2 regions of the Variovorax sp. HJSM1_2 genome follow, and region 2 is predicted to be linked to the other one. Evidence: riboswitches for the same ligand, from Rfam matches in the RefSeq annotation. Region 2 holds a riboswitch; the other holds the start of a gene.

Region 1 (3,541 bases), on a different contig from region 2:
CCCGATGGCCATTGTTTTGACGGCGCGCTGGTGCAGGGTTTGCAGCGGGTCATAGAGCAAGACAGCACCAGCAACGCCGCAGGCCGCGACACCGTGGTGGTGCTGCACCAACTGGGCAACCACGGCCCGGCGTACTCTAAGCGTTACCCGGCAGAGTTCGCACGTTTCAAGCCCGAATGCAACAAGCTGGAACTGCGCGACTGCAGCCGCGAAGAAATCACCAACGCGTATGACAACGCCATTCTCTACACCGACCATTTGCTCGCCTCCACCATTACGCTGCTGCAAAAACAGCAGAACAAGTTTGACGTAGGTCTGGTGTATGCGTCCGACCACGGTGAATCCCTGGGTGAAAAAGGCCTGTACCTGCACGGCATGCCCTTGGCCATTGCGCCCAAAGAGCAATACACCGTGCCCATGGTCTGGTGGTTTGGCGGCACTGGCGCCAGCGGCTGGAACGGTCTTGACGCCAGTTGCCTGCGCGCACGCGCCCAGCAGCCCGCACACCACGACCATCTCTACCATTCCATCATGGGCTTGATGGGGGTGGAGACGTCCAACTACATCGCCGAGCGCGATCTGATCAGCAGATGCCGGGAGCCCAGGACAGGCGTGTGAACGAATAAACGGCGCCTGGGGCTTGCCTTAGATCGTCCGCGAAGCTGGGCACTATAAAGTAGGCCCTCTACGTTCGCACCTCCATCCCGCACGCCATGAGCACCACCGCCGACCTCGTCACCGCCCTGAAGAAAGAACTCAAACACGCCCAAATGACCTACGCCGACCTGGCGCGTGCCATGGGCATGGCCGAGTCAAGTGTCAAACGCATGTTGGCCAAGGGCGAAATGTCGCTGTCGCGGGTCGATGCGATCTGCCGGGCCCTGAAGCTGGACTTCGCCGAGCTGGCGCGCAAGGTGGCCGACAACCAACCGCTGCTCGCCGAACTCACGCAGGCCCAGGAACGCGCGGTGGTGGCAAACAAAAAACTGCTGCTGGTGGCCATCTGCGTGCTCAGCCAATGGACGCTGGAACAAATCACCAGCGCCTACCGCATCAGCCAGGCCGAGGCCATTGTGTGTCTGGCGCAGCTCGACCGCATAGGCATCATTGAACTGCGCCCGCTGAACCGTTACCGGCTCAAGCTGGCAAAAACTTTCCGCTGGCGCGCCCATGGCCCGGTGATGGAATTTTTTCGCGACGAGGTGCTGCTCGACTACTACGCCGGCGGTTTCGACGGTCCGGGCGAAGGCCTGCTGCTGGTGCACGGCGAGGTCAGCCGCAGCCTCGCGCCCGCCTTCATGGAGCGCCTGCAGCGCGTGGCCCAGGACTTTGCCCAACAGCATTTGGCTGACCAGAAACTGCCGACCAGTGAACGCGAGGGTTACACCCTGCTGCTGGCCATGCGCAGTTGGGAGTTCGCCGCGTTTGCGGCGCTGCGCCGATAACAGCCCGCTACAGGCCAGCACTGCCGCTGCTGGGCGGAAAACCGCTTCACAAAGCCACACAGCTGTGCCTACAATCGCCCCCGCAGGAGAGTGAGGGGCAAGCCGCCCCTCCACCGAAGGCGCAAACTCCCATGAACGCTCAGGTCCCGTACTGCATTCATTGAAAAAGCCGTCTGAAGAGACACCACGCGGGCAACCCGCCCAAGCCGTGGTGCACCGAAGGAGCAAACCCCCAGCGCGTGCCGGGAGTGAATCTCTCAGGTACCAAGGACAGGGGGAGCGGCAACTTGAGGCGTCGGCCTGGGTTGCTACTTTTTTATAGCCGCTCACGCTCGTCCCTCAAGCGCACAACCGCTAAAAGGTTCTCACCATGCGCGTGACTGTTCTCGGCGCCGGCTTGCTCGGCGTCAGCTCGGCTTATTTCCTCAACCAACTCGGCCACGACGTGACCGTGCTCGACCGCCAGGCCACGCCCGGCGCTGAAACCAGCTTCGCCAACGGCGGGCAAATCTCGGTCAGCCATGCCGAACCCTGGGCCAACCCCGGCGCGCCGCTGAAGCTTTTGCAATGGCTGGGCCGCGAAGATGCGCCGCTGCTGTTTCGCCTGCGGGCCGACATGCGGCAATGGCTGTGGGGCCTGCAATTCCTGCGCGAATGCACACCGGCGCGCACGCGCCACAACATCGAACAAATCGTGCGCCTGGGCAGCTACAGCCGAAGCGTGTTGCAAGGCTTGCGCCGCGACATCGGCCTGGCCTACGACGAACGCACCCAGGGCATTCTGCATTTCTACACCTCGGCCAAAGAGTTCGATGCCGCCCTGGCACCGGCCGAGCAGATGCGCGCCCTGGGCTGCGACCGGCAAGTGGTCTCGGCGGACGAGGCCGTGCGCCTGGAGCCCGCGCTGCGCCACATCCGGCCGCAACTGGCAGGCGCCACCTACACGCGTGAAGACGAATCGGGCGATGCCAACCAGTTCACCCGCGCCCTGGCGCAACGCTGCGCCAGCAACGGCGTGAAGTTCCTGATGGGCCACACCGTCACCGCTTTGCCCATGGTGGGCGGCCGCATCGACCATGTGGAGGTGACCAACCGGGAGGGCCGGTTTGAGCGCATTCAAGGCGACAGCGTGGTGCTGGCCATGGGCAGCCTGAGCCCGCTGATCGCCGCTCCGCTGGGCATTCACTTGCCTATCTACCCGGCCAAGGGTTACTCGGTCACCATGCCGGTCAAAGACGCTGCCATGGCGCACGAGGTCAGCCTGACCGACGACGAGTTCAAACTCGTGTTTTCGCGCTACACCTCGGCTGACCGGGATGTCATGCGCATCGCAGGCACGGCCGAATTCAACGGCTACAACCGCGACCTAAACAGCGTGCGCTGCGAAGCCATTGTGAAACGTGTGGAGCAACTCTTTCCCGGCGCGGGCGACACCAGCCAAGCCCAGTTCTGGACCGGCTTGCGCCCGGCCACCCCGAGCAACGTGCCCATGATTGGCAAGACCAAGGTCGCCAATCTGTTCCTGAACACCGGCCATGGCACCCTGGGCTGGACCCACGCCTGCGGCTCGGGCAAATCCGTGGCACGCATCATCAGCGGCCTGGTGCCGGAGGTGGACTTTGCGTTCACCGGTTTGGCCGACGAACGCCGCACACGCAGCATTCGCCCCGCCACGTCATAAACGCTATGGACCGCCCAGGCAAACACCGTGGAACTGGCTTTGCCAGGCCACAGGTGTTGCCCCCTGCAAGGGGGTTGGCGTAGCGACACGTAGTGCGCGAAGACTAGGGGTGTTCCAAGCCCTCCCCCCTGCAAGGGGGAAGGCGCAGCGACACGCCGTGCGCGCAGACTGGGGGTGTTCCCCCAGCTAATCGGTGAAAACCGTCAACACCCCGGTGTAGCCGTAAAGATGATGACGGGCGATTTCGCCACCCGCAAAAAAGCCCACCAAGGGCACGTCACCGAGTGCGCGGCGCACGATCTGCAGTTCGGCGCTGGGGGCGCCGAAGTGCGGGCCGCCACGGCCGGCGCAACTGACGTAGATGGCGCCCGCGATGCGCCGCGCCGGGTGTGGCGCCGATTCGGCCTCGGACGCC
Region 2 (3,541 bases):
CGCCAACCGATGGGCGCTGATCCTGTTGCTGGCGGCCATGGCCGTGATCATTTTTGTCAACGTCGCGCTGCGTTATCTCACCGACCAGTCGATAGAGTGGGCAGAAGAGATCTCCCGCCACATGATGATCTGGCTGACCTTTCTGGGCGCCGGACCGGTGCTGCGTTATGGCGGCCACATCGCCGTGGAGAACCTGCAGGATGCGCTGCCCACCGCCGCAGCGCGAAGCATACGCATCGTGGTGGCACTGTTGTTGTTTGCCTTCTTCGGCTTCATGGTCTGGTACGGCTGGCTTTATATGCAGCGCAACATGTTCCAGTTGACCGCCGTGTCGCAAGTTCCGTTTGCCTATATCTACGCGGCCATGCCGGTCGGCGGCATCTTATTGATCGTGCATTGGTGCCTGATCGTGCGCGACTATGTGTTGCAGCGCAGCTTTGCATCCGACGCCCACTTTGACGCGAATGCGAGTGCTTCCCTATGAACGCAAGTCTGATCCTGGTTCTTTCTGCCTGCCTGTTCCTGGCCATTGGTGTGCCCGTGGCGTTTGCCTTGGGCCTGGCCACGGTGGCCACGTTGATCCTGGCGGAGAGTTATCCGCTGTTTGTGCTGCTGAAGGAAACCTTTACCGGCATGGACAGCTTTCCGCTGATGGCCGTGCCGTTTTTCATCCTGGCCGCGGAGCTGATGAGCGGCGGCTCGCTCACCGAAGTGCTGCTGAAGTTTGCCGGCCAGTTTGTCGGCCATAAACGCGGCGGCCTGGGCTACACCAACGTGGTCTCGCTGACGTTCTTCTCGGGTATTTCGGGCTCGGCCCTGGCCGATGCTGCGGGCCCCGGCTCTATGCTGATCAAGATGATGGACAAGGCGGGCTACGACCGATCCTACGCCGCAGCGCTGACCGCTGCCACGGCCATCGTGGGGCCCATCATCCCGCCGTCCATCATCATGATCATTTATGCGCTGCAGGACGACAACGTCTCGGTGGGCTCGCTGTTTGTGGCGGGCATCTTGCCGGGCATCCTGATCGCCATCGCCATGTGTATCGTGAACTTTCGCGTGTCCAAGCAGCGCAACTACAAAGGCGACGGTGGCATGCCACCCTGGCCCGAAGTCTGGCGCACCACCTGGAAAGCCATTCCAGCGCTGCTGCTGCCGGTGATCATTCTGGGCGGCATGCGCGCGGGCTGGTTCACACCCACCGAAGCCTCGGTGGTGGCGGTGTTCTACGCGCTGGTGTGTGGCAAGTTCATCTACCGCACACTCGAATGGAAGGCTCTGCCCGACATCCTGGCGCGCTCTGCCCTGCTCACCGCTTCGGTGTTGATCATCATCGGCTTGTCGGCCGGGTTTGCCTGGATCTTGACGATTGAAGGCCTGCCGCAAACCATGGCCGACTGGATTGTCGGCATGAACCTGTCGCCGTGGATGTTCCTGGTCATCGTCAACATCTTTCTGCTGCTGTTCGGCATCTTCATCGAGCCGCTGCCGGGTGTGATGGTGCTCGCGCCCATACTGGCACCCGTGGCCGTGAAGCTGGGCATAGACCCGACTCACTTCGCCATGGTGGTGATCTTCAACCTGACGCTGGGCATGATCACGCCACCCGTGGGCGGGCTGTTGTTCGTCACCTCCAACGTGTCGCGTGTACCCATGGGGCCGCTGGTGCGCGAACTCATGCCGTTCCTCTGGGCGCATGGTGTGGTGCTGGTACTGCTGACCTTTATTCCGGCACTCAGCACCTGGTTGCCACATGTGATGGGATTTAAGTAAGGCGACTTCCCTGGGATGCGCTGCATGCCTGGACGCGAGGGCCTAGGGTGAGGAGCGGGATGAGAAGCGCCACGACGCAGATCGCCCGCCCCCGCACTTTTACGCACCGCGACGATTCATGTAGGGCATCCCTGGGTATACTCGCCACCGTCAGGAGAGAGTCAACAAACGCCCTAGCGTTTGCAGGCCGCCGAAGGCGCAAACCGCAAAGGTTTTAACGCTCAGGTACCCAGGACTGACACCCGCCGGCCGCAAAACCGGCGTTCCCCACTGGAGAGAAGCCCGCACACCTGATCAACGTGGAGCGGTCTCACCGAAGGAGCAACCCCACATCGCTGGGCGAATCTCTCAGGTAAAGCGGACAGCGGGGGCACGTGCCAAGCACGTCCATGGTGATGCACCGTGGCGCGCGTGGTGATTGAACTGCCCCTCGGAATCCGCACCCATGTCCTCCTCGACCACCTCTTCAGATTTATTGCTCACGCCGCTGCACGCGCTGCACCTGGAACTTGGCGCCCGCATGGTGCCGTTTGCCGGCTACAGCATGCCGGTGCAATACCCCGCAGGCCTGATGGCCGAGCATTTGCATACCCGCAGCGCGGCCGGTTTGTTCGACGTCTCGCACATGGGCCAGTTGCGCCTGGAAGGGCCGGACGCAGCCGCCGCGTTCGAGTCGCTGATGCCCGTGGACGTGATCGACCTGGCCGTGGGCAAACAACGCTACGGCCTGCTGCTCGACGATCACGGCGGCATCCTCGACGACTTGATGTTCTTCAACCGTGGCACGGATATTTTTGTGGTGGTGAATGGCGCCTGCAAAGTGGCCGACATCGCCCACATCCAGGCGCGCATTGGCACGCGCTGCCAGGTCATCCCCATGCCGGAGATGGCGCTGCTGGCCCTGCAAGGACCACAAGCCGTCACCGCGCTGGCCCGCCTCGCGCCAGGCGTGGAAAAGCTGGTGTTCATGACGGGTGGCAGCTTCAAGGTGGGCGCAGCCGATTGCTTCATCACACGCAGTGGCTACACCGGCGAAGACGGTTTTGAAATCTCGGTCCCCGCCACACAGGCCGATGCCCTCGCCCGCTTGCTGCTGGCCCAGCCTGAAGTCAAGCCGATTGGCCTGGGCGCACGCAACTCGTTGCGCCTGGAAGCCGGTTTGTGCCTTTATGGCGCCGACATAACCACCACCACCACGCCGGTAGAAGCCGGCCTGAACTGGGCCATGCAAAAGGTAAGGCGCACCGGTGGTGCACGCGAAGGCGGCTTCCCAGGTGCTGCAAAAATCCTAGCGCAGCTCGCAGACCCAGCGGGCACCGTGGCACGAAAACGTGTTGGCCTGGTCGCACTGGAACGTGTGCCGGTGCGCGACCACACCGTTCTGCAAGACTTGCAAGGCAACACCATAGGCGAAGTGACCAGCGGCCTGCTGGGCCCGAGCATAGACAAGCCTGTGGCCATGGGCTACGTGGATGCGGCCCATGCCGCCATCGGCACCCGCGTCAACGCTATCGTGCGTGGCAAGCCCGTGCCCATGGAAGTGGCGCCCATGCCGTTTGTGCCCAACCGTTACGTACGCGGCTAAACACCTGCCAAACCACTGCAGAATCACACCTGCAGTTCAAGGGTTTCAGCAAGACCTTAGCCAGCGCAGCAGTTGCATCTTTTTAGTTTGAATCCATCCAGGAGTTTTTCCATGCCCATTTATTACACAGAAGACCACGAATGGCTGTCCGTTGAGGGCGACATCGCCACCGTGGGCATTACC

Evidence for each region. Region 2 has a riboswitch for glycine ahead of gcvT (glycine cleavage system aminomethyltransferase GcvT). Riboswitches for the same ligand answer to the same signal wherever they lie in the genome.
Region 1: another riboswitch for glycine. It lies ahead of ACFQ95_RS12355 (D-amino acid dehydrogenase); the one in region 2 lies ahead of gcvT (glycine cleavage system aminomethyltransferase GcvT).

What each region holds. Positions count from the first base shown of each region.
Region 1 is NZ_JBMOXA010000009.1:128,870-132,410, forward strand. It holds gene ACFQ95_RS12345 (phosphoethanolamine transferase) at 1-618, shown strand, start outside; gene ACFQ95_RS12350 (helix-turn-helix domain-containing protein) at 714-1,445, shown strand; glycine riboswitch at 1,609-1,729, shown strand; gene ACFQ95_RS12355 (D-amino acid dehydrogenase) at 1,816-3,126, shown strand; gene ACFQ95_RS12360 (FIST signal transduction protein) at 3,313-3,541, opposite strand, start outside.
Region 2 is NZ_JBMOXA010000010.1:22,352-25,892, forward strand. It holds gene ACFQ95_RS12915 (TRAP transporter small permease) at 1-484, shown strand, start outside; gene ACFQ95_RS12920 (TRAP transporter large permease) at 481-1,773, shown strand; glycine riboswitch at 1,915-2,021, shown strand; glycine riboswitch at 2,034-2,148, shown strand; gene gcvT (glycine cleavage system aminomethyltransferase GcvT) at 2,219-3,358, shown strand; gene gcvH (glycine cleavage system protein GcvH) at 3,470-3,541, shown strand, end outside.